Linked DNA regions of Idiomarina loihiensis L2TR. The protein of the gene in region 1 binds, or shares a complex with, the protein of each later gene. Links are inferred from orthologs where the notes say so. Each region holds a gene or a part of one and is shown on either strand. Other genes may lie near its edges. The genes, in order: dinB and dnaN.

What was found.
Region 2: the proteins of dinB (region 1) and dnaN are in contact, whole or in part, in a solved structure (PDB 1OK7), measured with the Escherichia coli proteins. The link is inferred for Idiomarina loihiensis L2TR from one-to-one orthologs.

Annotation. Positions count from the first base shown.
Region 1 is NC_006512.1:216,776-232,632, reverse strand. What follows is about bases 7,518-10,485. They hold dinB (DNA polymerase IV), read left to right. Parts: upstream 7,518-8,450; coding sequence 8,451-9,521; downstream 9,522-10,485. Other genes in these bases: IL_RS01020 (methyl-accepting chemotaxis protein), read right to left, coding at 9,979-10,485; IL_RS01025 (DUF4399 domain-containing protein), read right to left, coding at 9,524-9,952; IL_RS01035 (c-type cytochrome), read right to left, coding at 7,941-8,366; IL_RS01040 (sensor domain-containing phosphodiesterase), read right to left, coding at 7,518-7,719. In the rest of the region: IL_RS01070 (protein disulfide oxidoreductase), read left to right, coding at 1-250; IL_RS01065 (DsbA family protein), read left to right, coding at 280-1,011; IL_RS01060 (hypothetical protein), read right to left, coding at 1,362-1,928; IL_RS01055 (ferredoxin--NADP reductase), read right to left, coding at 1,996-2,736; IL_RS01050 (accessory factor UbiK family protein), read right to left, coding at 2,746-2,991; DNA helicase Rep, read left to right, coding at 3,102-5,111; more of IL_RS01040, read right to left, coding at 5,119-7,517; more of IL_RS01020, read right to left, coding at 10,486-11,871; IL_RS01015 (TrkH family potassium uptake protein), read right to left, coding at 11,925-13,295; IL_RS01010 (potassium channel family protein), read right to left, coding at 13,292-13,954; IL_RS01005 (M14 family zinc carboxypeptidase), read right to left, coding at 13,964-15,857. UniProt on the Escherichia coli protein: Poorly processive, error-prone DNA polymerase involved in translesion repair and untargeted mutagenesis. Copies undamaged DNA at stalled replication forks, which arise in vivo from mismatched or misaligned primer ends.
Region 2 is NC_006512.1:814-16,590, forward strand. What follows is about bases 109-2,996. They hold dnaN (DNA polymerase III subunit beta), read left to right. Parts: upstream 109-944; coding sequence 945-2,048; downstream 2,049-2,996. Other genes in these bases: dnaA (chromosomal replication initiator protein DnaA), read left to right, coding at 109-913; recF (DNA replication/repair protein RecF), read left to right, coding at 2,061-2,996. Outside these bases: more of dnaA, read left to right, coding at 1-108; more of recF, read left to right, coding at 2,997-3,125; gyrB (DNA topoisomerase (ATP-hydrolyzing) subunit B), read left to right, coding at 3,141-5,558; glyS (glycine--tRNA ligase subunit beta), read right to left, coding at 5,652-7,718; glyQ (glycine--tRNA ligase subunit alpha), read right to left, coding at 7,731-8,651; IL_RS00050 (DNA-3-methyladenine glycosylase I), read left to right, coding at 8,745-9,344; IL_RS00055 (GNAT family N-acetyltransferase), read left to right, coding at 9,361-9,852; sulfurtransferase TusA, read right to left, coding at 9,871-10,110; acetyl-CoA C-acyltransferase FadA, read right to left, coding at 10,380-11,543; fatty acid oxidation complex subunit alpha FadB, read right to left, coding at 11,564-13,720; IL_RS00075 (transglycosylase SLT domain-containing protein), read left to right, coding at 13,856-15,777. UniProt on the Escherichia coli protein: Confers DNA tethering and processivity to DNA polymerases and other proteins. Acts as a clamp, forming a ring around DNA (a reaction catalyzed by the clamp-loading complex) which diffuses in an ATP-independent manner freely and bidirectionally along dsDNA.

The DNA.
Region 1 (15,857 bases):
CAACCACTACCCGACCATTAGCGTGGCACTGCGCTCTGGCGACAACCACAAGCTGACGCGCTACGCGCAGGCGAAAGGGTATGAGTTCCCTATTGTTAACGACAACCTCAACCGCGTCTCAAATGGCTGGCAGGTATCTGCCACGCCAACCATCATCATTATTGAAAACGGTGACATTGTTTCGGCGACAACCGGAGTCACAACACCTCCCGGTTTGTTTATTCGTCTTTGGTTTCACCAGTTTTTTTGAAGTAACTCATTTTTAAGTAGGAAAGTTGTATGAATTTTATCTATAAAACGTTTTTCGTTGTTGCTTTTATCTTTAGCAGCAACGTATTTTCGCAAGATTTAAACCCACAACAAGAAGAAGATTTAGAGAAAGTAGAACAGCTGTTACGTGAAAATCCGGAGCTTATTCCAAACATTCACCGAGGCTTACAGCGCTTTTTAGAACAGCAAAGTGAGCAGAAAAACGCCTTTGCTAACCATCAGGAATGGCTGTATCAGTCGGCGGCACATCCAATTTTAGGTGACCAAGACGCGCCACATAAAATCATTGTGTTTACCGACTACAACTGTCCGTTTTGCAAGAAGTTAGAGCCTGGCCTTCATAAACTGATTGAGGAATACCCGTCTATTCAGGTTGTGAACATTTTTGTGCCATTGCGCCAACAGCAGGTTGATGGGCTCAAAACCAACTCAGCTCTTTATGGGCTAAACCTTTGGCGCAATGACCCTAAGGCATTCTTTGAAGCTCACAACTTAATGATGAAAAAGTCGGGCATGCACACCGCTGATTCACTGCAAAGTGTTGCGCAAGTCACGAGTACCGAGGCCTTTTTGTCACCGTCCGGCGAGAGCGAGGCGGTTATCCGCAAAAATATGTCGGCGTTTCGCGATTTAGGCTTTCGCGGCACACCGACTATTATCATTGGTCAGCAGGTAATGCCTGGTTACATCCCTTATGACAAGCTGGAAGAAATAGCGACAACACAGTTCAATCTGAATTAATCAGTGTCGTTTTATCACTAGCCTAGTGTGAAACCTCAAGGAGAAAGGGTTAACCATCTGAAGTTAACGTTGCCGGAGCAGACTTCCGAGTGTATTTAATAAATGGTTCTGATGGAAGTGAAGAGTCGAGCGGGCTTTACGGAACGACCGGTTATCCGCCGGCGGGGACTTATTATTGGGCTGTAGAAAATCTAGGTGGTGGTGATGGCTCCGGTTCCTTTGAATATGAATACGGCTATACTCGTTAGCATCATTTAAAAAAACAATAACCTGACTCATCCTTAATCAGATTGACAGGTCACGTTTCAAGGGGCTCAGAAAGAGCCTCTTTATCTATTGATTGATAAAACTCACGCATGTTCGTCAATAATAAAGCCTCCTTCTTCAGGTAGTAATTCTAAAGCCTGAGCCTGAAGATTCCTTATATTCTCCCCCATAAGAAACTCAGTCATCGTATCTAAATTCTTATCCGCTATCCTTACAGCGTCTGAATAGCTTGAGTGTTCCGCATATTGTCGATTTGCCCATTCTTGGCTATTTTCAAACACATTAGCTACTTTTCTATCTGATATATCTCCCTTTTCAGGGAACAGTAAACGTACTTTTAGTACACCTGCAGAAAGGCTTAATGGATCATCAACACGAGAATAACCTTCTATCGTCTCTTCTTTAAACGTCATTACGCTCTCAGCCAGAGCAATATATTCTTCAACGGTTATGTCTTTGGCATTTTCGGGATCAACCGACAACAGTCCTTTGAACTTCTCCGCCTGCTCATCGGTAAGCTTTGAGGTATCAATCGCAGGCTCCGGAGGCTTAGTCTCGTTTACTTTCGGCTTTTCTGTGGGCTCGGCTACCACTGTCGATGATGGTTTTTTTATGGTGAACGAGAAATCACTGATGGTTAAAGGTTTCATAAACACCTCCTGTGTTAACCCTTTATATCGGCGAATTATTGGGCAACTTTAATATTCGAAAGTAAAATTACCAGTAATTTTCAGAGGTCACATTACCAGGCTTACGGCGGGTGTTTTTGGCAAGCCCTAATTCCGCAAGCGCAGCGCGTGACTCTTTTATCATGTCGGGGTTACCACAAAGCATGACTTGCGCGCTAGTGTCTAACGGCGTTTCAAGTGCGTTGCTTAACTGTCCTGAGTTGATCAGTTCAGGAATGCGCGCAGAGAGAGCTCCGGGAATGTTTTCACGGGTAATCACCGGTTGATAGCCTAACTGCCCGGGGTATTCTTGTTGCCACTGCTCTATTTGCCCCTGATAAACCAGGTCTTCTGCCACGCGTACACCGTGCACCAGATTAATCCGTTTAAATCGTTCCCACGGCTTTTCGGTTCTTAGCATAGAAATGAACGGACCAATGCCGGTTCCGGTAGAAAGCATCCACAAGCTGTCGCCGTCCGGCACTTCATCCAGCGTGAAAAAGCCACCTGCGGGCTGAGTTATGTACACGCTGTCACCCGGCTGTAACTGAGCTAACTTGGTACTGACCTCGCCATCTTCCACTTCAGCAATCACAAAGTCCAGTATGGCTTCGTCCGGAGCGCTGGCTAGTGAATAGGCGCGCAACAACTGTTCACCACCAATATTCAAACCCAAACGCACAAACTGTCCAGCCTTAAAATCAAACGGCTCAGCCACAACTCTTAAACTGAAAACGCCAGAACTCCAACGGTAATTCTCGACAACTTTTCCACTAATCCATTGGATCATACGGCTGACTTAGTCCTTGTTCTGGTTCTTGGTCGCTTCCAGCTCTTTTTCTAACAGTTCAACGCGCTCGCGCAAACGCAGTAACATTTGCTGCTGCACGTCCAGTTCTTCGCGGGTGACTAAGTCGAGTTTTGACAGCTGTGATTGCAGTGTTTGCTTAACCCGCTGTTCCATGTTTCCGGCCAGTTCTTTCACGCCGGCAGGCATGCTGTCGTTAATTTGGCGAGCAATATTCTCTATTGTTTTGTTGTCCATAAGTCTCTCTTTGTGTAAATCGTTGCTTATGCGTTTAGCTTAGCAGGAGATTCAGGTAAAATCCGAGCTTCTTATCAGCTTTTTCACGAATCAGGAACTCCGCGGCGCCCATGCTGAACGATCGCCAGAACCAGGCTGTACATTACATCCAGGGCCCTTTATTGGTGCTTGCCGGCGCTGGTAGTGGCAAAACCCGGGTAATAACGGAGAAAATTGCTTACCTGATCCGCCAGCAAATTTACACCGCCCGGCAAATTGGTGCAGTAACTTTTACCAATAAAGCCGCCAAAGAGATGAAAGAGCGTATTGCGCAAACCTTACCGAAAGCGCAGCTGCGCGGTTTAACCGTGTGCACTTTTCATACTTTGGGCTTGAATATTATTCGTCGGGAACTCAGCACTCTGGGGTTTAAGCCCGGCTTTTCATTATTTGACGACCAGGACACCTACGCCCTGCTTAACGCCCTGACTGAAGAGGTATTTGAGGGCGACAAAGCGCTGATTCAAGCCTGTCAGCACCAGATAGGCCACTGGAAAAACGCCATGCTGTCGCCGGAGCTGGCTCTACAAAAGGCGTCGAACGATCAGGAAAAGGCCTTCGCGCAGGTCTATCAGCAATACCAAAACAACCTGAGTGCCTGTAATGCCGTGGACTTTGATGACTTGATCCGCCTGCCGACGCAGTTACTGGCGACCAACGAAAACGCCCGCGCACGCTGGCAGAAAAAGTTTCAGTATTTATTGGTGGACGAATATCAGGACACCAACACCAGCCAGTACCAACTGGTCAAGTTACTGGTGGGCGAACGCGCTCGCTTTACCGTGGTGGGCGACGACGATCAGTCCATTTATTCATGGCGTGGTGCGCAGCCTAAAAACCTGGCCTTGTTGAAGCAGGACTTCCCACAGCTGGACGTGGTTAAGCTGGAGCAAAATTACAGGTCGCACGGGCGTATTCTGAAAGCCGCCAATATTCTCATTGAGAACAACCCACACGTATTTGAGAAAAAGCTGTTCTCAGAAATGCAGTACGGCGAGCCGATAAGCGTTATTTTTGGTCGTAACGAAGAGCATGAAGCAGAGCGTGTGGTTGCCGAAATTGTAAAACAACGGTTCCTTCGCAAAACGCCGTATCATCACTTTGCTATTTTATACCGGGGTAATCACCAGTCGCGCTTGTTTGAAAAAGCGCTGATGAACAACCGCATCCCTTATAAAATTACCGGTGGTCAGTCGTTCTTTGCCCGCGCGGAAGTCAAAGACATTATGGCGTATCTGCGGTTGCTGGTGAACCCTACCGACGACACCGCCTTTCTGCGCATTATTAATACCCCGCGGCGCGGCATTGGCCCGCAGACCGTTGAGCGTATTGGCCGCTTGTCGCAGGAGTTAGGTTGCAGCTTATTTGAAGCCTGTCAGTCGCCCCATTTAAAAACGCAGCTTAGCACCGGTGTGTTTCAGCATGTGGACGTGTTCCGCAACATGATAGATACCCTGGCCCGCCGAGCCGATCATCAGGAAGACGCCAGTGACGCAGTAAAACAACTGCTAAGCGAAATTGGCTACGAAGACTGGTTGTTTGAGCAAAGCCCCAGCGCGAAAGCCGCCGAAATGCGGATTAAAAACGTGTACGAACTGCACCGCTGGGTATCGGACATGCTAAAAGGCGACGCCGAACATGAACCCATGGAATTGAATCAGGTGGTCAGCCGCTTGTCACTGCGCGATATGATGTCCCGTAACGAAGACGACGAGCAGTTTGAACAGGTGCAGCTAATGACCTTGCATGCTTCCAAAGGTCTGGAGTTTCCACAAGTGTTTTTAGTGGGTATGGAAGAAGGCCTGCTTCCTCACCAAAGCAGTATTGATGAAAATAACATTGAAGAGGAACGCCGCCTGGCTTACGTCGGCATTACCCGCGCCCAACATAAGTTAGTCTTTACTATGGCTAAAGAGCGCCGTCAGTTTGGCGAAAAAACGGAGCCACAACCCAGCCGCTTTTTGCTGGAGTTACCGCAGGACGATTTAGAATGGGAACACCGCAAGCAAAAGTCCGACGAGGAACGTGAAGAGCAACGAAGTCAGGGTTTGGAAATGTTGAAAAACGCACTGAAAAAGTAGTGCCAAACTAAGCGGATACGAAAGAGGTGTCGTCGTCTTTGGCTACAGTGCCTTCATAGTTTTCGTCAATGAAGCTGCCCTGCCCCATCATAACACCTTGCTTTTCCACATCATTTTTTTGCGTTTCGGTTTCCAGTCCATCGGCATAAACAGCAATATCGAGCTCATGACACAAGGTCACAATGTGCTTTAACATGGCCTGCGCCCTGTTATTGCTGCTCAAACGAGCAATATAATGGTGGTCCAGCTTAAGTATGGTAAACGGAAAGTTATACAAGAACTGAAGCGGCCCGGAGCCACTGCCAAAGTTGTCTATAACCAGCTTAAAGCCAAATTCGGAAAGCCGCCTTAAACTGGCCAGTACCCGGCGGCCGTCTCTGACCAGATCAGTTTCATCAAATTCCAGTGCGATGTTCTCTGGTTTAACACCGCTTTCAGTCACGATATTCACCAGCTCATTCAAGTGACTGGTTTTCAATAAATGCCGCACAGATAAATTCAGGTGCAGCATAGTTTCAGCACTGACACTATTTTCAACAAGCCACTGGCTGGCTGCCCGTAAAGCAAAGCGGTCAAGCTTCACAATAAGGCCGGTGCGCTCGGCCAGAGGTAACAACTCTTCACTTTTAAAGCTGTAGCGCGGGTCTTCCCACACCAATTTAGCTTCTACGGCTTTGACCTCGCCTGTTGTTAAATTCACTATTGGCTGAAAACTGACAGCGAAATCTTTCTCAACTTTCGCATGGCGCAGTGCCGTTTCTTTACGAACACTGTCCACCAAATTTTCATGCATGCTGTCATCAAATAATACATAGCGTCCACGCCCCATACCTTTAGCCTGATACATGGCGGCATCTGCGTCGCGTAACAGCCGTTCAGCCGAATCGGTCTCTTCCAGACACTCGGCAATACCGATACTGGCGCCGGAGTAATGCTCTTGTCCGTTCAGGTGAAAAGGCTCACTCATTTGCTGGATCATACGCTTGGCAACGTCTTTGGCATCATCAATACTGGTAATGGTATCCAGCAGAATAACGAATTCATCGCCACCTAAGCGCGCCACCATATCGTTGTCACGTACGCAGTCACCAATACGCTTGCTGACTTCCAGCAAGAACTCATCGCCAGCAGAATGTCCAAGCGTGTCGTTTATATTTTTAAAGCGGTCCAGGTCAACAAATAGCACCGCAAAATGGTGCTCAGGGTGCCGTCGTTTATGCGCCACGGCCTGCTGCAAACGTTCATTGAACAATATGCGGTTAGGTAAGCCGGTCAGGTTATCGTGGTGCGCTGCGTGGAATAAGCTGGATTCGGTCTTTTTCCGTCGTTCTATTTCGGACACCAGCTCTTCGGTACGCTCCGCCACTTTCTTTTCAAGGAACTGGTTTACTCGCTGAATTTCTTCCGCTGAGCGTTTTCTGTCAATGGCCACGGCAACGTGTTGCGAAACAAAATTCAGTAGTTCTAAATCATCACTATGGTATAAGAAGTCACCGTCGTAGGTCTGGACCGCAATAACCCCAAACACCTGCCCGTTCATCATTAAGGGGCTACCTAGCCATTGCTTAGCCAGTTTCATGCCACCGTAGCCCAGCTCAATCTCGTTTTTCTTCAGCAGTTTTTGACGTACAGGAGCGTCGATAAAGGCCGGTTCACGCATTTTAATAACGTATTCGGTTAAACCTTTGCCGGCTCGTCGGCATTCAGCTTTAGCGCCTGTTTCATCCACATGGTAGGGAAAATGTATAAACTTTTTATCGTCTGATAAAAGCGCGACAAAGAAGTTGTCGGCATGAATCAATTTGCCAATTTGCCTGTGCAACTGACGATAAAAGGCGTTCATATCGTCAGAGGTATTGGTCAGTTCGGAAATAGCAAAGAGCACCGAGGTTTGCTGCTCAGCCCTTTCACGAATGGTAATTTCGCTCATTAAGCTTTCATTCGCATGGCGTAGTTCAGCTGTCTGGTGCTCTATTTCGCTTTGCATTAAGTCGCGCTGCTTTAAACGCTCTAAGGCATTCACCACGTGTTGCGATACAAAGGTAAGCAAATCTTCATCTGAGGCGTCATAACGAACGTCAGCGCTGTAGCTCTGCACCACCATAACACCTATGGTCACGTCACCACGTTTTAACGGAACACCTAACCAGTCCTGATGTTCTGCCCCTAAGCCTTCTATTTCGGCGTTATCAATTAAGCGTTGGTACACTTCCGGCGGGCAAAGCAAAGACTGGCCTTTTCGCAAAACATAACCCGTTAAGCCTTTCTTCAATTGCTCTATAGGAATGCGTTCAAATAAGGTGTCCTGATCAATTTCATCGACAAAATAAACAAAATCGACCAGCTCTTCCTGAGGTTCGTAAAGGCAAATATAAAAATTACGGGCGTACATCAGCTCGCCGATAATTTCGTGCAGAGACTGATAAAAGTTGTCCATTTCGCGCGCAGAAGCCGCCAGTTCCGATATTCGGAACAGCGCTTTTTGTACGACTTCAGCAGACCGATACTTTTGGGTCAACCCCTTTAGTCGGGCGATGACTTTGTGCAAGCGTTCATTTTCAGTTTTTATATTCTGAAGCTGTTCCTCGCTATGCGTACGGTCTGTCATTCAGGTTCACCCTTAGACACTGACACTCCTTGCCGCGAAATACATTTTGTTAACACTTGTTGCGTTTAGTAACAGTCGTACAGTATAGACCTGTGTCAAAAAATAGAAAAGATCTGGTTAAAAATTAATTAGCGAAGGAAGTTAAGAGAGCGAATTAACGTCGATTGACACAAAAAAGACCACCGGGTGGTGGCCTTTTGTTACTGAAGATGCAAATAAAACTAAATTTCTTCAGTCATGTAATTTATTGCAGCTTGAATTTCTTCTTCTGAGCAGTCGCTACAGGTTCCTTTAGGCGGCATGGCATTAAAACCTTCAACTGCGTGCTTCAATACCGTTTCCATGCCCTGGTCTAAACGTGGTTGCCAGTCGGCAGCGTTGTTTCTTTTTGGAGCTCCCATAACACCACTGGTATGGCAGGCTGTGCAGTACTTATCATAAACTTGCTGGCCTGAACGCGGTCCACTGCTTTCTTCAGCAGCACTGCTTTCACCAGCCACATAATGTTTTCCCAAAGGCTTAATACGCTCTGCAATCGCTTCACGTGACATATCATCCTGCACTGATGCCGCACTAATACTCAGCGCAAACAGCATTGAAATAGTGCCTAAAACGCTCTTAACGAAAAATGAATTCATAGCTTTCACTGGTTTCTCCTACAAATGGCTGGTGTTCTTGCACGCCCAGTTAGTGGATGCGATTATAACCACAAATGTGCAAAGGATAAACACTTGGCTGAAATTGCTCGCAAAATAGCTTTGCTGGATTTGGATGCGTTCTTTGCTTCGGCTGAAGAATTACGCGATCCAAGCCTGAAAACACGCCCTTTTGCTGTCGGTGGCGGTGGTGAACGAGGGGTCGTTGCAACGGCAAATTATCTGGCTCGTCAGTTTGGCGTTAAAAGCGCGATGCCGGGTAGTCATGCCCGCCGTTTGTGCCCGCAATTAACCTTTATAAGACCCGACGGCAACTACTACCGAGAACTGTCCGACAAAGTGCTGGATATTTTGCGTGAATTAACGCCTCGCATTGAACCTGCTTCTATTGACGAGTTTTATCTGGACTTAACTCATTTGGAAGGCTTTAAAGGCAGCGCAACTTTGGCCATGGACTTTGTTCGAGAACAAATTAAGACGCTGGGGATAACCGGCTCTGCCGGCATTTCAAACCAGAAAATGGTAGCCAAAATTGCCAGCGAAGAGCGCAAACCCGATGGTCAGTTTGTGGTTCGTCCGGCGGAAGTTATGGACTACATTGCGGCATTAAACCTCAAACAAATCCCCGGTGTTGGACCTAAAAGTCAGCAAGTGCTCACTAACTATGGACTCACCACAGGAAAAGACATCCAGAATATAGAGCTGCAGCAATTACAGGCCATTCTTGGTGATAAAGCCGGGTATGTACTATTTGAGCGCTGCCATGGGCGGGATCGCCGCGAAGTTGTTACAGAGCGCATTCGCAAAAGTGTCGGGGTTGAACAAACCCTGGCAACGGATATGCGACTGGAATCGACAGCTCAGGCTTATGTTCAGGACAATTTATTACCGAAACTGCGTCAACGAATGAAAATTACTCACTGGCGCGAGCAGCCCATTCGTAGCCAGACACTAAAGCTGAAATTCTCGGACTTCACACAAACAACGGTCTCACGTAGTGCTCAGTTTATTTCACCCAGCCTGTTTTATCAGTTATTAGATGAAGCCTGGCAGCGTGGAAAAGGGAAAGGGGTAAGGCTGTTGGGGATCAGTGCAACATTGCCTGACCCCAACGAGCAATTACAACTCGAACTCGAGCTGGATTAGTCTTATTTCACTGTAATAGTGATTTTTTCTGAAACCACGGCCGGGTTATGCGGTACGTGGTTCTTATCGCCTAAGATAATTTGTAGCGTATGTTCACCCGGCTCTAAAGTCACGGTAGTTTCCGTCTGGCCACCACCAAAATGAGTCACATCACCGCCCATAGGCTTGTCCATGGCTGGTAGTTCGTCTTTATCAACCAGCAAATGGTGATGTCCGGTATTCTTCACATCGACACCGGCCGGCGCTACGCCCATACCGCTTAAGCCAAACTTCACTTTAAAGGTTTTACCAACCACTTCCCCGTTTTGCGGAGAAATAATATAAGCCTGGGCTTGCTCTGATGATTCTGTACGTTCTACTGCCTGAGCTGTTGTTGCCAGAACAGGTCCACCAAGTAGTGCTATGGCGCCAATCATCCATGCTTTGTTCATAGGTTTGCTCCAATAGTTGATTTCGATCAATTCAGTTTAAACTGTGTTACCAATTGTTCCAAGCGTTCAAATGCCGTATTCAGCTCACGGCAAGCTCGCTTAGTATTATTTAGATTGTCTACGCTCTGATCGTTCATACTGCTTATATCCATAATGTCACGATCGAGCGTTTGGATCACTGAAGTCTGTTGTTCGGTTGCCGACGCCACTGAATGATTCACATCGTCGATGGTAACAATAATGGCGTTAATTTCAGACATGTGCTCAGCTGACTCTTCCGCGCTTAACACACAGGCACTGCTTATTTCCTGACTTTCCTGAATAACCTGAACAACACTGCGTGTTCCGGCTCTGACCCGCTCTATCATTGTCTCAATTTCGCCTGCCGACGACGAAGTCCGCTGAGCCAGGCTACGCACTTCATCCGCAACTACCGCAAAACCACGACCAGCTTCCCCTGCGCGTGCAGCTTCTATAGCCGCATTCAGAGCCAGCAAGTTGGTTTGCTCAGTTATGCCTTTAATAACTTCAATGATCTTGCCAATGTTCTGGGTGTCTTCATCCAGGGTATGAATTGCCTGGCTGGAGGCATCCATACGTTCCGACAAGTGCTGAATCTGCTGGCGATTATGTTGCAAAGAGTCTCTGGCAGATGACGCTTTTTCGGTACCTGAGCTTGCCTGTTCGGAGGCTTTTGCGGCATTCTCGGCAATTTCATGAGCACTCGCGCCCAGTTCATTCACCGCCGTTGCAACAGAACTGGCTTTTCCGGCCTGTTCGCTGCCGATGTCCATTGAATCGTCACTCGCTTTAACCATGCTGCGAATGTTGCCTTCCACTTGTTGTGCGGCCGCATTCACTTCCAGCAAGGCTTGCTGGATTTTCTCAATAAACTCGTTCATACGGCGTGAAACAAGGCCAAATTCATCGTCGGATTCAACCGGCAGCCGCTGCGTTAAATCGCCCTCGCCGCGGGCCATATCGGTTACCGCCTCATTTAAGCGACGCAAAGGCTTGAGTAATAAGCGCAGTAACCAGGTCAAAGAAACGACAACCGCGACAATACCGATTACCAGATAGATTATGGCTGTCCAGGCAAAGGATGAAACGTTGCTATACGCCTTCTCACGGTCAATGACGACTCCCAAATACCATTCAACTCCCTGAATACCCTTTATTTTATGGAATGACACGAGGCGGTCTGCTCCATCAATACGGTATTCGGAAAATTCAGAGCTAAAAGCAACTGACTGACCAGCGTAATCGTTCACAGATTTTTCAATCCAGTCTTTGTTGGGGTGTGCCAGAATATTTCGATCACCGCTAACTAAGAAGGCATAACCCAGACCCATAAAATCGATGTCGTTAACAATGTTAGAAATCTCATCCAGCATCATATCGCCACCGGCAACTCCCACCAGCCGGCCATCGCGACGCATGGGTACCACCGCAGTAATGGTCAACTCATTGGTGGTAACGTCAATATAAGGCGCAGTATAGGTTGGCTGCCCCTCATCAACCGCCAGCTGGTACCAGGGACGGCTGCGGGCATCGTAATCGTCCGGCAGGTCGATGCTGGGATCATCGAGCAGAAAAGTACCGTCGAGCAAACCGTAATACACATTTTTGAACTTACCGGCGGCTTTGGACTGTTGAACCCGCTCTAAAGCACGGTCTGTGGAATCATCAACACGGTAAGCATCGGCGGTTGCCTGAACAATGCTCATGCGATCATCAAACCACTGCGAAATATTGTTTGATACTGAGTCAGACAACGCCTGCATTTGATGCTGTAAATTACTGCGGGTTTGATTCGACATCTGCAAAAAGTTGGTCAGCGTGAAGACACCCAGCACAAGCACCAGTATCAACGACGCAACAATAATAACCTTTTGCGTGAACTTTAATTTCTTCAGCATCTTGAGAGTTTCTCTTGTTATTGTTCTTATAGGCTCATTCGTTTGTCAGCAGATTATCCCACTTGAATATCGGTTTCCGGAAAGCGTATATGCCGTTTTCTTGGTGTCGCCAAAAAATAGGCCAACGTTAATGGCCCAACCCGCCCCGCGAACATTAAAAACACCAGAACTAACTGACTTGCCCCGGTCACTTCTGCAGTAATTCCCCGCGATAACCCGACCGTCGCCGAAGCCGACAAAACTTCAAAGGTTATATCTATAAACGGCAGCGGATTCAAAATCATTAGGATAAAGATTCCGAGGAACATCAAAGTAAGGGTAACCAAAGTGACCGCAAGAGCTTTCATAACCAGCTCCTGAGGTACCGTGCGGTTCAACAAAGTGACATACTCTCGACGGCGGAGAAAAGCATAAGTGGCGACCAGTAAGACAATAAAAGTCCCCAGCTTGATGCCTCCGGCCGTACTCATTGAGCCGCCGCCAATTAGCATCAGCAACATAGTATAAACTGCGCTGGCTTCTGTCATTGCCCCGGTATCAACCGTATTAAAACCTGCGGAGCGAGGCGTAGTAGCCTGAAACCAGGCTGCCATCGCCTGGTCACCAAAGCTTAAATTGGCAAAGGTGGCCGGGTTATTCATTTCCAGCAGCCAGATAATAGCAACGGATAAAACATTAATAATTAATGTCGCCCACAAAATAGCGCGGGTATAAACCGAGAACTTATACCAACGGCGCTTTTCGTATATGTTGGTAATAACCGAAAAGCCCAAGCCGCCAATGACAAATAAAATACTGATAATAAGATTAACCGGAATGCTGTCGGCGTAATCCACAATTCCGTTGGGCGACAGCACAAAGCCTGCGCTGTTAAAAGCGGATATGGCGTAAAATATACTTTCAGCAAAGGCATCGACGAAACCTTTTTCCTGCCACCAGGTTATTGTCAGACCAACCACCGCTATAGCCTCAACAATCAGTGCCAACGATACCACCGCTTTTGCCGTACGCCCAATGCTGGCAAGACTGGTTTGCTGCATAGCCTCTTTTGCCAGTACCTGATGCTGAATCCCGACATGGCCGCCTATCGAAATAGCAGCCAATACCGCAAATGTCATGAAGCCTAACCCGCCCGCCTGAATTAACAGAGCCAAAACGCTCATTCCAAACGGTGTATAAGTAGCCCCCGTATCGACAACGACCAGCCCAGTCACGGTAACGGCAGAGGTCGCCGTAAATAAGCTTTCCAGCCAGGTTATTGGTTGCTCAGTTGAGAAGGGTAACTTTAGTAACAAAGTACCTAATAAAATCAGACAGGCAAAGCCACCGGAAAGAATAACCGGAGGGCTGGCTTTAAAAGCTCTACGCCTTTTACGCCCGGGACGACGATACAACCAGGCTATTGAAGGAGCCCACTGTTTCATGAAGGTTCTTTTAGTTTAGGAGCAACAGATTTTAATGCTTTCAAACTGCCGGCCATCACCAAGGTTTCGTTACCCTCAAGCGTCATTGATAAAGAGGGAGTCACAGTCACCTCATCGCGACGCTTTATTAACAATACATGAAAAAACTCACTGTCGTCCGGCATAATGTCGTCGAGAGTTTTTCCTTTTAAATACTCACCAATACTAATTTCCACACAGAACCAGTTATGACCCAACGACATATACTCGTTCACCATAGGATAATTCAGCGACTGCGCTACCCTTATTCCCATTTCTTCTTCCGGGTGAATAATACGCTTTACACCCAGTTTCGATAAAATTTGATGGTGGGATTTAGAGGTCGCTTTGGCCCAAATTTCTTTCACACCAATAGTTTTAAGGTGTAGAACACACAATAAACTGGCTTGCAGATCTTCCCCAATAGCAACCAGAACTACCTCGCAGTTAGTTAAGTCGAGTTCTTCCAATGCTTTTTCATCAGTCACATCGGCAATGGCAGAATGCGTTAACACATCTGCCATTGCTTCAACGGCTTTTTCGTCTGAATCAACGCCTATGACACGATGTCCGAGATCGAGCAGTTCTTTTGAAGTTCGGGCACCAAAACGCCCCAACCCTATGACACCAAATTCTGCCATGTCAGACTCCTATTGTGCTTTTGCCGGTGCCAGGAACAAGGCGTTCATCAGCAAGGTATTTAAGCCGTCCATATAGGCACGGTACGTGGGTTCCTGAGTAAAGCTGATAATCATGCCTTTACCGCTTGGCTGCCACATTAGCAGTGGCTTATAAGGTAATTGCTGCGCTATATCGTCCCATAAAAAGCCACTGGCTAACAGGCTATCCGCGCCAGCAAACCACGCAATGTTGCGACCGTGATCAATATCAATGGGGGTAAATACGTCATTGCCGTTATAAATACTCACAACCTGCGGTTTAACGCCGGCGCTTAACCAGTGTTTTGTATCCACTTTGGCATTTAATAACGCACCGGGCACCCAGTCGGGGTCAGCGCCGTGCGGTTTTATCTCCGTTAAGAGCTGCTCGCGGCTTTCAATCACTTTACCGTCAACTTTAATTTCTTCGTCAGGCTCAGTAACGCCCTCTTCCGGCACTTTGCGTTCCAGTTGGGTATTAAGCAGACCGGTTTCAACCGCCCAGGCAGAAGCGCTGCCTAAGGTCAGCAACACACCGCCATCCGACACCCACCGTTGAATCTTTTCAACGCTTTTGTCGTTAAATACGCCAGAATAAGCACCTTCCGGTAATATCAGAACATCCAGGCCATCAAGGTCATTTTGCAGTAACTGCATGGTACGAATAGCCGTTACCGGGTACCCCATCTGACGTTCAATCACAAAGCGGGTATGCCCTGCACTGTAAGGGCTAACCGGCTCATCCCAGGCAATAGCAATGTTCGGTGCTTCCAGTTTGCTTACGTTGTGCGAACCAAAATTAGGTCCTTCTGTCATCCAGCTTGTATCAACACCTTCAACGGTTGCGCCTGACGCCTCAGCGAGCTTTTGTAATTTAGTCTGCAAGTCATCAGAGTTGTCAGCGCGGGTTAAAATCAATGAGCCACTGGGGAATTCACCGGCACTTTCGTGGGTGAAGGCTAATTCGCTTTGGCGAACCTCCAGACCTTCGCGCAATGCAGCAGTGAGGAAACGTCCTGCATTCATATCCCCCCAACGAACCAAAAAGGTCACTTTGGCGTCAGGGTTAATCACTTTGCCAGGCTCAATGCGCCCCTCTTCTACAAAGGCTGTGGCGACGTCAGGTAAGTCATCACAGGTGTGGCTGTCGACATTGAACATCAACGGCAGTGACCAACCGGTTACGTCGTAAATTTGGTCCGGCAGGTTATTGTTACGGCGCTGCTCCTGCTCTGCCAGGAAGTCATCCGCCATATCCACTTGCTTATCCATTAAGGTGCGTATCATGCGGTGTGCAGGTTGTGCCATATCAATGATATAAGCACCAGCTTCATAATCAGTACCGCACACATCAAACGCCTTTTCCGCCTGCTTCACTTCTGCACCCTGTTCAACCAGTAAAGAAGCCAGTTTACGTGCGGCAGCCGGGTCGTCCTTGGCGGGCAGAATAATAGAACGGACATCACCGTCTTCGCCGGCTTCAACCGCTGACTTGCGGTATTCCCAGAACTTCTGCAATAAGGCTTCGCGACGCTCAGAAACTGTCTGAATCGTCGAGATAGACGCTATAAAATGCTGCTGAACACCATCGGCGTAGGTCAGTACGTCACCGTCTGTACGGTCAAACAAATGCCCGCGCGCTGAAGCCATCTCGTAGGTCATTGCAACTGAGCCCTGATACAGCGGCCAACTGGCACCGTAGCCCGGGTAAAACGCATCGAAAATTTCGCGGGTAAAATAATCAAAGCCCTTTTCGTCGAACCACTGGCCGTTATTTTTACCAATCCAGTTCAGCGTTTCGCGTTGTGACTCGGTAATCAGTGGATTATAAGGCCGAGCCTCTGGGGTGAAGTAATAAGTGGAATCGCCACCCATCTCATGCAGA
Region 2 (15,777 bases), 220 kb from region 1 along the record:
TTATAACCCCCTATTTGTTTATGGTGGTACCGGCTTGGGTAAGACTCACCTTTTGCATGCGGTCGGTAATGGCATTATGGCGCACAAAAAGGACGCCAAGGTGTTTTACATTCGGGCCGAACGCTTTGTGCAGGACATGGTGAACTCTATTCGTAACAGTTCAACCAATGAGTTTAAGCGTTACTATCGTTCGGTAGATGCGTTATTGATTGATGACATTCACTTCTTTGCGAATAAAAAAGGCTCGCAGGAAGAGTTTTTCCATACCTTTAATGCGTTGTTGGAAGGTAATCAGCAAATCATTATGACCAGCGATCTTTATCCGAAAGAAATAGACGGAGTTGAAGATCGACTGAAATCTCGTTTTGGCTGGGGCCTTACCATTGCCATTGAACCCCCGGAATTAGAAACCCGGGTGGCTATTTTAATGCGTAAAGCTGACGAACGTGGCTTACATATGCCACACGAAGTTGCTTTTTTCATAGCTAAACGTTTGCGTTCAAACGTTCGGGAGCTGGAAGGTGCATTGAACCGGGTTGTGGCTAATGTGCAACTCACAGGACGGCCTATAACTATAGATTTTGTCCGCGAAGCTTTGCGTGACCTAATTGCCGCTCAGGAAAAATTGGTTACTATTGATAATATTCAGAAGACGGTGGCGGAATACTATAATATTAAGTTAGCCGATATTTTATCAAAACGCCGTAGCCGCTCTGTAGCGCGTCCGCGGCAGTTAGCAATGGCCTTAGCTAAGGAACTGACTAATCATAGCTTACCGGAAATAGGCGACGCGTTCGGCGGTCGGGATCACACAACGGTTTTGCATGCTTGTCGGAAGATACAAGAATTAAAAGATGCGCAGCACGACATTAAAGAAGATTATCGAAATCTAATTCGTACATTGTCGTCATAAAAGTATGTCGTTATAAACAGGGGACTCAGTCATGAAATTTTCAATTAACCGCGATGCTTTTTTAAAGCCGCTGCAGGTTGTAAGTGGCGCTGTTGAACGGCGGCATACCTTACCAATTTTGTCGAATTTGTTGCTTCAGGTCGATAATGGTCAGCTTAAATTAACCGGAACAGACCTTGAGGTTGAACTGGTTTCGGCTGTACCGCTCGAGTCAGCGGATATGGATGCGGCTGTTACTGTACCGGCCAAGAAGTTGCTGGATATTGTGCGCAGCTTACCTGAGGGCTCTACCATCGAGTTTACCTCTCAGGAAGACAGTGCCACGGTTAAGTCTGGTCGCAGTAAATTTAAATTGAGTACCCTGTCTTCAGATGACTTTCCAAATATCGACGACTGGAAAAGTGACATCCATCTGGTAACAGAGCAGGCAGTATTAAAAGATTTAATGTTGAAAACGCATTTCTCCATGGCGAATCAGGACGTGCGCTATTATCTAAACGGCATGTTGTTCGAAACCGATAACGGTATGTTGCGTTCCGTAGCGACCGATGGCCACCGTTTAGCCATGAGCACTTGTGCTATTGACCAGCCAGGTTTGGCTCAACGCCAGGTGATTGTTCCGCGCAAAGGTGTTGTCGAATTACTTCGCTTGTTAGGTGACGACGATCAGGAAGTGTCAGTGTCGATAGGAAATAACCATATTCGTGTCGAAACGCCAGAGCTTGTTTTTACGAGTAAGCTGGTAGATGGTCGTTTCCCTGATTACCGTCGTGTCTTACCGAGCGGTGGAGACAAAGTTATTGTTGCCCATCGCGATGCGTTGCGGCAGTCCTTTGGGCGAGCATCAATTCTTTCTAATGAAAAGTTTCGCGGTGTGCGTTTAAACTTGAGTAGTGGTGAACTTTGCATTACGGCAACGAACCCCGAGCAGGAACAAGCGGAAGAAGTCATAGAAGTGGATTATCAAGGTGATGATCTGGAAATTGGTTTCAACGTTAGCTATTTGCTCGATGTCTTGAATAACATTGATGACGAACAGGTTTCTTTTACACTGTCTGATTCAAACAGTAGTGCATTAATTGAACCTCAGCACGACGAGTCTTGCTGTTACGTTATTATGCCGATGCGTTTGTAACCTGCCTCATAAATGTTCATTGAGACGTTGAATTTAAGCCACTTCCGAAATTTTTCAGAGGTGGCTCTATCTCCCAGCCCCAAAATTAATATCATAACCGGCGATAATGGCTCCGGAAAAACCAGTTTGCTTGAAGCTATCTATTTACTCGGTTTTGGACGTTCTTTTCGGCCGGGAGGGTTTCGTCAGTTGATTAAAGAAGGGAACTCTGGTTTCACCGTATTTTGCCGTTCCCAAGATTACGCTATAGGTGTAAGACGTAGTACCGATGGTGAACAGTCGCTTAGGTTGAATGGCGCCAACGTTCAACGCATGTCAGATGTCGCCCGCTTGGTACCGGTACAACTCTTAACGCCAGAGTCCGTCGATATTCTGCTGGAAGGTCCAGGACAGAGAAGACAGTTTATAGATTGGGGAGTGTTCCACGTGGAACACTCCTTTTATTCTGACTGGGTTGCATATACTCAACTCCTGAAGCAAAGAAACAGCTTACTCAAGCAACGCTCGCTTCCTGTAAGAGAAGATAGGTATTGGAAAGAGCAGTTAGCTTATTATGGTGAGCGCATTAGTAAAAGTCGCGAAAAATACCTAGAAGAACTGAATGATTATATACAAGAACTAGCGAAATCTTTTCTCTCCGATGTTACAATGGAGGTTCGATTAAAATCGGGCTGGGATACTAGCCAAAGCTTATTTGACGCCTTAGAAAGCCATACAGAGAAAGATAAGAAATACGGCTTTACCTCAGTTGGGGCACATAAGGCAGATATAAAAGTGATAGCGGATGGGGTGGAAGTAAAACATCGCCTGTCTCGCGGGCAATTAAAGACCGCGATTACCGCTTTAAAGTTAGCGCAAGGGAAGCATTACCAAAAAATAAAAAGGCAACCCTGCATTTATTTAGTCGATGATTTAACGTCAGAGCTTGATTCAAAAAATCAGGCGTTACTCTGTCGTGAGTTAGAAAATCTAGACGCACAAGTGTTTATCACCGCAATTACTGGAAAGCAGTTGTCGGATAAATTTCAAAAATCACCCCGAATGTTCCACGTGGAACATGGGGTAATAAACGAATGATATCGAGATAATACTATGGAAGAAAATAATTACGGTTCATCGAGTATCAAAGTTCTGAAAGGGTTGGATGCGGTTCGCAAACGCCCGGGTATGTACATTGGTGACACGGATGATGGAACTGGTTTGCACCACATGGTTTTTGAAGTTGTCGATAACTCTATTGACGAGGCCTTAGCGGGTCACTGTTCAGAAATTATGGTTACCATTCACTCTGACGGTTCAGTTAGCGTGAAGGATGATGGTCGCGGAATTCCAGTTGATATACATGAAGAAGAAGGTGTTTCAGCTGCACAGGTTATTATGACCGTATTGCACGCCGGCGGTAAATTCGACGACAACTCTTATAAAGTATCCGGTGGTTTGCATGGAGTTGGTATCTCTGTTGTAAACGCTCTATCTGAAAAGCTGCAATTGACCATTCGCCGACAAGGCCAGGTTTACGAGCAGACTTATCATATGGGAGAGCCTGACAGCGATGTAAAACCTGTTGGTGATACCGATACTACAGGTACAGAACTGCGGTTCTGGCCTAGCCACGAGACTTTTACTGATACTGAATTTCACTACGATATCTTGGCAAAACGTCTTAGGGAACTCTCGTTCCTGAACTCTGGTGTTGGTATACGGTTGCGCGATGAGCGTGACGACCGCGAAGATTTATTTAAATATGAGGGTGGTATTGCCGCCTTTGTTAATTACTTGAATAAGAATAAAACACCAATTCACGAGAAAGCTTTTTACTTCACAACACAAAGAGAAGACGGTATTGGTGTTGAAGTGAGCATGCAATGGAATGACTCTTTCCAGGAGAATATTTATTGTTTCACCAATAATATTCCTCAACGTGATGGTGGTACACACTTAGCCGGCTTCCGTGCTGCGTTGACGCGCACATTGAACTCCCACATGGAAAAAGAGGGGTATAATAAAAAGTCTAAAACCTCTGCAACAGGTGATGATGCGCGAGAAGGTCTAACCGCCATTATTTCTGTTAAAGTCCCTGATCCTAAGTTTTCGTCTCAAACAAAAGATAAACTGGTTTCTTCTGAAGTGAAGTCTGCTGTTGAACAGGCAATGAACGAGCAGTTAGCGGACTATCTATTAGAAAACCCGGGCGAGGCGAAACTTATCATCAATAAAATTATTGATGCCGCAAGAGCCCGTGAAGCTGCTCGTAAAGCACGAGAAATGACCCGTCGTAAAGGGGCTTTAGATATCGCGGGTTTACCCGGTAAATTGGCAGATTGTCAGGAAAAAGATCCGGCACTGTCTGAACTCTATATTGTGGAGGGTGACTCTGCAGGCGGTTCCGCTAAACAGGGTCGTAACCGTAAAAACCAGGCTATTCTGCCCCTTAAGGGTAAAATTCTTAACGTAGAAAAAGCGCGTTTTGACAAAATGTTGTCTTCCGTCGAGGTTGGTACATTAATTACTGCTATGGGTTGTGGTATTGGCCGTGATGAGTACAACCCGGATAAAACACGTTATCACCGTATTATTATTATGACGGATGCGGACGTTGACGGATCGCACATTCGTACTCTGCTGTTAACGTTCTTCTATCGTCAAATGCCTGAAATTATTGAGCGCGGATATATCTATATTGCTCAGCCTCCGTTGTACAAAGTGAAGAAGGGCAAGCAGGAAGTTTACATTAAAGACGACCCGGCATTGATCCGCTATCTAACCAGCCTGGCTTTGGATAATGCATCGCTGCACGTTAATGAAACTGCGCCAGGTATTTCTGGTGAGAAGCTCGAAAATTTAGTTAACGGCTATCAGATGGCTCAGGAAAATATTAAGCGTTTAAGTCGTCGTATGCCTGAGCGTTTCTTACAGCGTCTGTTCTATGCTCCTCGTTTAACGGATGAGCGTTTGAAAGATAAAGATTACATGGAGAAGTGGGTTAAAACATTGAACGATGACTTAACCGCTCGTGAAATTAACTCGGCAACTTATACCGTTTCTTTGCATGAAGATACTGAACGCAAGATGTGGTTACCGTCGACGACGATTCGTCAACACGGTGTCGACACGGATTACCCGCTGAACTATGAATTCTTAATGTCTAAAGACTACGAACAAATAGTGACGCTTGGCGAAGAGATTGACTCTTTGGTTGAGCCGGATGGCTATGTGCTTCGCGGTGAGAAGAAGCAGCCAGTTACACACTTTGTTGAAGCTGTGGAATGGCTTATTGGTGAATCTAAGCGTGGTTTATACGTTCAGCGTTATAAAGGCCTGGGTGAAATGAACCCTGACCAGCTGTGGGAAACTACGATGGATCCTGATACTCGTCGTATGCTTCAGGTAACGATTGAAGACGCGATTGGCGCTGATCAGCTGTTCACCACGTTAATGGGTGACGAAGTTGAACCGCGTAGAGCCTTTATTGAATCCAATGCTCTTAAGGTTGCCAATTTGGACGTCTAGGCTTAACAGCGACATTAGCAAGCGACAGGCAACAAAAAAGCCGGCTCATGAAAATGAAGCCGGCTTTTTATTTATTAAAAATCAAAGCGTTAGTTACTGAAGCAAAGAAATATCCGCTATTTCTAAGAACAGCTGACGCAAGCGGAACAGCAAGTTGAGGCGGTTAATTCGGACTTTATCGTCGTCGGCATTGACCATGACATGCTCAAAAAACGCATCCACAGGCTCTTTAAGCTCTGATAAATGCGTGAGAGCGTCACTGTATTTACCAGCGGCAATCAGTGGCTTAACAGCGCCTTCCGTTTGTTTAACCAAACGATAAAGTGTTGTTTCAGACTCTTCCTGTAGAAGAGCTTCATCCACGTTACCGGATATCTCCTCGTCTGATTTTGCCAGAATATTACCTACGCGCTTATTGGCTGCGGCAAGGCTGGCTGCAGAATCCATAGACTTAAATGACTGAACAGCCTTTACTCTTTGGTCGAAGTCCGTTGGCTTAGAGGGGGAACGGGCAAGTACCGACTGAATAACATCGACGGTAATGCCTTGATCCTGATACCAGGGACGAAAACGACCGAGTAGAAAATCGAAAACATCAGTAGCGACAGTGTTATTCGATAGCTTGTCACCAAAGCCTTCGACGGATGCCGCTAACAGTTCATGTAAGTCTAATGAAAGCTTACGTTCTACCAGAGTACGCAGCAAACCAAGAGCGGCGCGGCGCAGAGCGAATGGGTCACGGTCACCTTTAGGTACCTGACCAATACCGAATATACCGACCAGTGTGTCGAGTTTGTCCGCTAAAGCGACGGCACAAGCCTCTTTAGTTAAAGGCAGTTCGTCACCGGAAAAACGAGGCCAGTAGTGTTGTTCTATTGCTTCAGCAACAACCGGGCTTTCGCCATCGTTCAAGGCATAGTGTTTACCCATAACGCCCTGGGTTTCAGGGAACTCAGAAACCATATCGGAAACCAGGTCAGCCTTGCACAGCAAACCTGCTCGTTCTGATGCTTTTACGTCGGCAGTTAACTGGTTTGCTATTTTCCCTGCTAACACCGATATACGACGAGCTTTGTCGCCAATACTGCCCAGTTGTTTTTGGAACAGAACAGAGTCCAGCGCAGCAACTCGTGATTCCAGAGTCACCTTTTTGTCAGACTCAAAGAAAAACTGTGCATCCGCCAGGCGAGGGCGAACGACTTTTTCGTTACCTTTAATGATCTGCTGAGGGTCACGGCTTTCAATATTGGTAATGAAAATAAACTGTGGCAGTAAGTTACCTTTGCCATCTTCTACCGGAAAGTAACGTTGGTCGTCTTTCATGGTAACGATAAGCGGCTCTTTTGGTACCGCGAGGAAACCTTGATCGAAACTGGCTGTTAAAGCTACCGGCCATTCCACCAGGGCTGCAACTTCCTCAACTAACTCGTCATCCTGAATAACCTGGCCGCCGAGTTCTGAGGCAAGACGTGATACTTCCGACTGAATGGTTTCAATACGCTCTTCGAAGTTAGCGATCACTTTCGCTTCACGTAGCTTAAATAAGTAGTTGTCGACATGATCGAGCTCAAAACCTTGGGGCGAATGGAAGCGGTGACCTTGAATAAAACGGGCACTCTTAGTTTCCAGGATTTCAGCGTCAATCAGTTCGCTGCCCAGCATGACGGTTAGCGTGTGCACAGGGCGAATAAATTGCGCGGTGCTGTCACCCCAACGCATCGGTTTCGGAATAGGCAGAGCTTTAATTGCTGCTTCCAAGATACCCTGAACTAAGACAGATAGCGCCTGACCTTTTACTGTCGCCTTATGCAGTAACCATTCGCCTTTGTCTGTTTTAAGCCGGTCAGCCTGCTCTACAGTAATGCCGTTGGAGCGAGCCCAGCCTTCGGCAGCTTTAGTTGGCTTGCCGGTATCGTCAAAGGCCACATTAATTGCTGGCCCGCGCTTCTCGACTTCTTTGTCCTGCTGTTCGGTTTCAACTTGTTTCACCAGAACGGCTAGTCGGCGAGGGGTTGCATACGCCTCGATGCTATCAAAACTGAGTTCTGCGTTTTTTAAGCCTGACTCAATACCCGACTTTAAGCTGTCACGCAGCGACTTTAAGGCTTTTGGAGGAAGCTCTTCAGTACCTAACTCAATTAATAAGTTTTCTTTTTGCACGCTCTGCTCTCCTTAGTTCGCTGCTGGTTTGTTTTTATCGTCGGCTAAAGGGAAGCCAAGAGCTTCACGCGTCTGGTAATAGACTTCGGCAACGGCTTTTGCCATGGTTCTGACGCGAAGTATGTAGCGCTGTCTTTCGGTTACAGATATCGCGTGTCTGGCATCGAGCAGGTTAAATGCGTGAGATGCCCGCATAACCTGCTCGTACGCGGGTAAAGCCAGAGACTTCTCTATTAACAGCTCACATTCTTTTTCGCAGTCGTCGAAGCGGCGGAACAACACGTCAACATCGGCATATTCAAAGTTGTACGTCGATTGCTCAACTTCGTTCTGATGGAAAACATCCCGATACAAGATTTTACCGCGCGGGCCGTCGGTCCAGACCAGGTCGTAGATGCTGTCCACGCCCTGAATGTACATAGCTAAACGCTCAAGGCCGTAGGTGATTTCTCCGGCCACGGGACGACATTCGATACCGCCTACCTGCTGGAAATAAGTAAACTGAGTGACCTCCATACCGTTAAGCCAGACTTCCCAGCCCAGACCCCAGGCACCCAGAGTAGGCGATTCCCAGTTGTCTTCTACAAAGCGTATGTCATGAGTCAGTGTGTCAAATCCCAGCATTTCTAAAGACCCCAGATAAAGCTCCTGAATGTCCTTAGGCGATGGTTTCATAATGACCTGAAACTGATAATAGTGCTGCAGGCGGTTCGGGTTCTCACCATACCGGCCATCGGTCGGGCGGCGGCAGGGTTGCACATAGGCAAAACTGGCTGGCTCCGGACCTAATGAGCGCAGAAAGGTCATTGGATGAAAGGTACCCGCACCAACCTCCATATCCAGTGGTTGAACCACGGCACAGCCTTGCTGAGCCCAGTAATCCTGAAGAGCAAGAATAAGCCCCTGAAAGGTTTTCACATCGTACGTCGACATACGCATTCTCTGCTTTGTTATTTGTGGTTGACCGAAGGTCGAAAAATATGCGTAGATTATACCCTCTGAATCGCCTTGGTTATAGGGGAAGGCATGACAAATAATCAGCCAGAACGGTGTTCCTGGTGTGAATCTGCTGACGACTACCGCGCTTATCATGACAATGTTTGGGGGCGTCCGGTAAGCGACCCGATAGAACTTTTTGCTAAATTGTGTCTGGACGGGCAGCAGGCGGGACTCAGTTGGTTAACTATTCTGCGCAAACAGAGTGGTTACGAGAAAGCCTTTTTAGGCTTTGACCCACAAGCTATTGTGGCTATGAGTGACGCTGATCGTGAATTGTTGTACAGCAACCGTGATATTATCCGTAGCAAGGCCAAAATTGATGCCATTTTTACTAACGCTGAAGCGTATATAAGGTTAGAAGAAAAGGGCGTTAAGTTTGAGCGGTGGCTGTGGGAGTTTGTAGGTGGCTCACCGATTATTAATGCGTACTCGACGCAAAGTGAGATCCCAACAGAAACAGAAGCTTCCCAAAGCATGGCAAAAGCGTTAAAAAAGGAAGGCTTTAAGTTTGTCGGACCGACCATTTGCTATGCTTTTATGGAAGCAGTTGGTATGGTGAACGACCATGTTACTAGCTGTCATTGCTATCAGCCTGTTGCTGACCAAATGAAACAGTTTACGTTGTAAAATGAGCGAAGGAAGAATGATAGAAATTACTCTTGCGGACTATAGCAACCCCAAACACCGTAATGCCGTTATTGCTATGTTAGATGCTTATGCCAAAGACCCAATGGGTGGTGGTGAGGGCATATCAGATGACGTTAAAGAAAGCCTGATAGACGAAATGGCAAAACGAGACCATGTCTTTTCTTTGCTGGCCTACGATGGTGACACTCCGATTGGCGTTGCAAACTGTGTAGAAGGCTTTTCAACCTTCGCAGCAAAACCGTTAATGAATATTCATGACATAGCCGTCATTCCAGAGTACCGGGGACAGGGCGTTGCGCGTAAACTTCTTGAAGAAGTGAAAACACTTGCAGAGTTCCGCGGTTGCGTGAAGCTGACACTGGAAGTGCTTGAGAACAATGACCGGGCGAAAAAAGCCTATGAGAACTTCGGCTTTGCACCTTATGAATTAGGTGACGTAGGTCAGGCCGAGTTTTGGGAAATGTACTTGAATAAAGACAAAGCCTGACATCTAAGCATCAGGCTATTAATGAGATTTCCTAACCCAGTAGCGGTAGGGGATTTCTTCGGTTTCAGAACCAACCAATTCATGCTCCATAAACTCGCAAAAGCCCGGAATATCCCGGGTTGTTGCGGGATCATCCGCAATAATCAGTAACACCTGACCAACATCCATTTTACGAATAGCCGCACGAACTAACATTACGGGCTCTGGGCATTTAAGGCCTAAGGTATCGAGTTCTTTGTCGCAGTTAATCTGGGTCATGACTTCTTTCAAAGATGTTAAGCGAAATTGCCGAGTAGTTTAACACTTTCGCGCTTAATAGGTGAGGGGGAGTGATGGATTGCGCCGCTGTTTGTTGGCGGGAAAGACTCAGAAACTGTCTGCAGCCATGGATGGCTGCAGTCAAGCCCCCAAGAATGGGTTCACGGCGTGTTTCTGAGTCTTTCCTGACAATAAAAAGGGGCGAGCCTTCGCTCCCCCCTTCCTCTGAGCAGTTAAAGTGTTAAACCGCCCTAATTTTTCTGTTTCTTTTAAACGCGTTCGAAGACAGTAGCAATACCCTGGCCAAGGCCAATGCACATGGTTGCTAAGCCAAGTTTCGCGTCTTTCTCTTCCATTAAGTTGATTAGCGTCGTTGAGATACGAGCGCCAGAACAGCCTAATGGGTGACCTAAAGCGATAGCACCGCCGTTCAGGTTCACTTTCTCTTCCATCTTGTCGAACAGTTTTAAACCTTTAAGTACAGGCAGTGACTGTGCGGCAAAGGCTTCGTTCAGTTCAACAACGTCGATGTCGTCAATAGACACACCAGCACGCTTCAGCGCTTTTTCTGTTGCCGGAACCGGTCCGTAACCCATAATGGATGGATCGCAGCCTGCAACGGCCATTGAACGGATTTTAACGCGTGGCGTCAGACCCAGTTCTTTGGCTTTGTCAGCAGACATAACCAACATGGCTGCGGCGCCGTCTGACAAGGCTGACGAGGTACCAGCGGTTACCGTACCGTTAGCAGGGTCAAACACTGGGCGAAGCTGTGACAAGCCTTCAGCAGTGGTTTCTGGGCGAATCACTTCGTCTTCAGTAACACGTACCAGTTCGCCGTCGGCGTTGTGGCCATTCATTGCGTAAATCTCTTTAGCAAAGCGGCCTTCAACCGTCGCCTCGTGCGCTTTTCTGTGAGAGCGTGCACCAAATTCGTCTTGTTGTTCGCGGGTAATACCGAACTTACGAGATAACAGTTCAGCGGTCATACCCATGCTGCCCGAAGCTTTTGCAACAGACTTGTTCATGCCCGGGTGAAAGTCGATTCCGTGGGTCATAGGTACGTGACCCATGTGCTCAACACCACCGGCCATAAAGATGTCGCCGTCGCCGTTCATAATAGCGCGCGTAGCGTCGTGCAATGCTTGCATTGATGAGCCGCACAGACGGTTAACGGTAACACCGGCTACTTTGTGTGGAATGCCGGCAATTAACGCTGAGTTACGCGCAATGTTGAAGCCTTGCTCTAAGGTTTGTTGTACACAACCCCAGTAAATGTCTTCCAGTTCTTCCGGGTCAACTTCCGGGTTACGCTCAAGTAAGCCCTTCATCAGCGCAGCTGAGAGGTCTTCGGCACGAGTATGGCGGAAAACACCATTTTTTGAACGCCCCATTGGCGTACGAATACAATCTACTATGACGATGTCTTTCATTTTAATAACCTCCTCAAGCCTTACTTCGCGCTGGTTGTGTCAAAGTAAGATTTACCGGCTTTAGCCATTTCGCGCATGCCGTCGGTAACCTGATAAATTTCACCCAGGTGCGCGTACTTGTCTGCCAGTTGAATAAAGTTGTCCATGCCAAGCGTTTCCAGATAACGGAAAGGGCCGCCGCGGAATGGAGGGAAGCCTAAGCCATAAAGCAGCGCCATGTCTGCTTCGGCAGCAGAGCCAACAATGTCTTCTTCCAGACAGCGAACCACTTCGTTCACCATAGGGATCATGCAGCGTGCAATGACTTCATCAGCATCCAGTTTCTTGCCTTGCTCACAGCCTAATAGCTCGTAAGTGGCAGGATCCGCTTCTTTGGTTGGCTTACCTTTTTTGTCGGTGCCGTAAACATAGAAGCCTTTGCCGTTTTTCTGACCGTAACGCTCAGCAGCTGCCAGTTTAGCAATGGCGCTGGACTCGTCGCGTTTCATGCGGGTCGGGAAGCCTGCTTCCATAACAACGGTACAATGATCAGCTGTGTCTATACCAACAACATCGCTTAAGTACGCAGGACCCATTGGCCAACCGAACTGCTTCTCCATAACCTTGTCGATGCCGACGAAATCGACGCCTTCATCAACCATACCGGCAAAGCCTGCCAGGTAAGGGAACAATACGCGGTTAACTAAGAAGCCAGGGCAGTCGTTAACAACGATAGGGGTTTTGCCAAGTTTAAGCGCATAGGCGACTACCGCATTAACGGTGTCATCTGAGGTTTTCTCGCCACGGATAATTTCAACCAATGGCATTTTGTGTACCGGGTTGAAAAAGTGCATTCCGCAGAATTTCTCAGGGCGCTTCAGGTTCTTAGCCAGTTCAGTAATAGAAATGGTCGAGGTATTTGAAGTCAAAATGGCATCATCGCCAATTACGCCTTCAATTTCAGCCAGCACCGAGCCTTTAACTTTCGGGTTTTCGACAACGGCTTCTACGACAATATCGACGTCTTTGACTGCGTCATTCAGCAACGTAGGCGTAATAGAAGACAAGATTTTAATCATCTTCTCGTTGTTTACCTTACCGCGCTCAACACCTTTTTTCAGGATCTTGCCGGCTTCTTTCATGCCTAAGTCTAAAGCGTCTTGCTTAATGTCTTTCATAACAGCCGGTACGCCTTTAAGCGCTGACTGGTAAGCGATACCGCCGCCCATAATGCCGGCACCTAAAACACCTGCTGTCTTAATTTCTTTGGTTGCAGCTTTAGCGTATTTTTTCGACTTACCTTTAACTGCCTGATCCGCCAGGAAGATACCAACCTGAGCCTGACAAGCCTCGGTTTGGGTGAGGTCGAAAAACGCGTTGTTTTCAGCTGTTAGCGCGCCTTCACGATGCTCGCGGGCACCGTTTTCAATGGCTTCTAACGCTTTGTGCGGTGCCGGATAGTGCTTACCGGCCTTCGCTGCAATCATGCCTTTGGCGGTAACCAGCGTCATCATCAGCTCGGTGTCGTTAGCTTTCAGCGGCTCTAACTTAGGCTGACGCTTCGCTTTCCAGTCCTGCTGACCGGCTGCTGCGGCTTTAGCTAAGTTGAGTGCGGCTTTAGTCAGGTTTTCCGGTTCAACAACCGCATCCACAGCACCAACTTTCAGCGCATCAAGGGCTTTGTTGTTTTTACCTGTGGTTATCCACTCAAGCGCGTTGTCCGGACCAATCACGCGAGGTAAACGCATGGTGCCGCCAAAGCCCGGGATAAGACCCAGTTTAACTTCTGGCAGGCCGATAGTTGCTGTGGTGTCCGCAACACGGTAGTCACAGGCTAACAATGCTTCACAACCGCCGCCCAGTGCGAATCCGGTTACGGCTCCAACGGTTGGAACTGGCAGGTCTTCTAATTGATCAAACACGCGTGAGGCTTTTGCCACCCAGCTGCGGGTTTTTTCCTGATCAGAGAATAGCGTCAGGAACTCGGTAATGTCAGCGCCGACAATAAAGGTCGATTTGCTGCTGGTAACAATAACGCCACGTAAATCGTCAGTGTTCTGTAATTTTGTCAGTGCTTCACTGAATTCTTCTAATGTAGCCTGGTCGAATTTATTAACCGAGCCTTTCGCATCAAATTGTAATTCTGCGAAACCTGGTTCGATAAAATCGACCCGAATGCTTTCACCTTGATAGATCATCTTGGGTCTCCCACGACTTCCATTAATTTGTTGCTATAAAGAAACTGATTCTGCTATAGCTTTGGGTTAAGGTAGACAGAGTTTGGCGCGAATACGCCAATTTTTCAACGGTTATTTAAACATGCGTTTGAATTAATGAAAAAGCAGTCGTTTATCATACGTTACAGTGCGCCATTGTTTTTCGTGTTGTCCCTGTTAAGCATTGGTGCGGTTCAGTCTGAACCTGTTGATGCAAAGCAACGGGAGCAGCAGCGTGAGCTATTCAAAAAAGCAGAGTATGCGGCTAAGCGTGGTCGCCTGGGTGAGTATCGGCTATTACTTAAAAAGCTGAAAGATTACCCTTTGCTACCGTACTTGGAATTGGCTCGACTTGAGCAAATTGGATACCTGGCCAATGAAGACCGCGTTCTGGCTTTTCTCGATAAGTATGAAAAGACGCCCCTCGACTGGCAATTAAGACAGCCCTGGCTTACTTATTTGGCAGGGCAGGAGGAGTATTCTCGTTTTATTCGGGACTTCCGGTATCCGGGAACCTTAACTCACCGTTGTCAATTTATTGAGTCGCAGCGTGAAAAGGGTCTGGACGACGGGCCTTTCAGGCGTCAGGTTGATGCTATCTGGAAGCATGGGTTTTCGCTTCCTTCGGCTTGCGACCCCATTTTGGACGAATGGCAAGAATTGGGTGGCCGTACCGAAGACAAAGTTTGGGAACGACTGGAGTTGGCTGCTGAGCATGGTAACCCGACTCTGCTCCCGTATTTAACTGGTTTATTGCCTGAGTTACAGCAGTATCTGGGTGAGTTTTATCACAAGGTGAGGTATTCACCCGCCGCTATAGAGGACGACTCTTGGTACAAGGGGCGCTATCCTGGAAAAGAGGCACAAATAGTTACCTATGCTTTAACCAAGCTGGTTTGGCGTGATGAAAACATTGCTCTGCGAAGCTATAAAAAGCTGAGTTCACAATTGCCCTTTACTGAACAGCAAGAGGGCCGCATCGCCGAAGAATTTGCTGTTGCGTTAAGCTTAAACTCTCATCCCGAAGCTCGTGTCTGGCATGATCGCGTCCCGGTAAACGCGCTAAATGAACGAGTTTTACAGTGGCGTTTGGCTATTTACCTTAAGGACAAAGATTACGAGGGCCTGAGAGACGCGATTCAAAGTTTGCCGGTTGCCATTCGGCAGGGTAATCAATGGCGTTACTGGCTGGCTCGCTCACAGGAGATAACCGGTAACGCTTTGGCCGCACAGGAACTGTACGAAGATTTAGCCGACGAACGGCATTACTACGGTTTTCTGGCGGCAGCGCGGTTGCAGAAGCCGGTGAGCCTTGAACAAGAGAAACTTGAAGTCAGTGTTGTTCAGCTTGAGCAAATTCGTAATCATCCTAGCGTGCAACGTGCATACGAATTGATTCAATTGGAGCGTTGGGTCGACGCCCGGCGCGAATGGAACCATTTATTAACACAGCTTGATGGCGAAGAGCAGAAAGTTGCGGCATATCTGGCGAGCGAATGGGGATGGCACGATCAGGCGATATGGACCTTAGCGCAAATAGGGCACTTTGACGCTGTGGGCATTCGTTTTCCCTTAGCCTACAAGGATATACTAGGGCGGGCGTCACAAGCCGCAGGAATAGATGAGAGCTGGGCTTTAGCCATTACGCGCCGGGAAAGTAACTTTCGGCACGACGCGTATTCAAGTGCTGGTGCAAGGGGACTAATGCAGATTCTGCCTGGTACTGCAAAGCAACTGGATACTAAGAATAATAGCTGGCGGCGGTTGAATGACCCTGCCGTCAATGTGCGTCTGGGCACGGACTATTTAAGTCGATTGAAACACCGCTTTGAGAATAATTGGTTATTAGCTACGGCAAGCTATAATGCAGGCTACTATCGAGTTAAAGAGTGGTTACCTGACGAGCCTGTTGCTGCCGATGTGTGGGTCGAAACCATTCCGTACCATGAAACCAGAGATTATGTAAAAGCAGTATTGAGTTATCAGCAAATTTATAGGATGTTGGGTGGTAACGAGGATAATTTGTTTGAGCAAGTTGT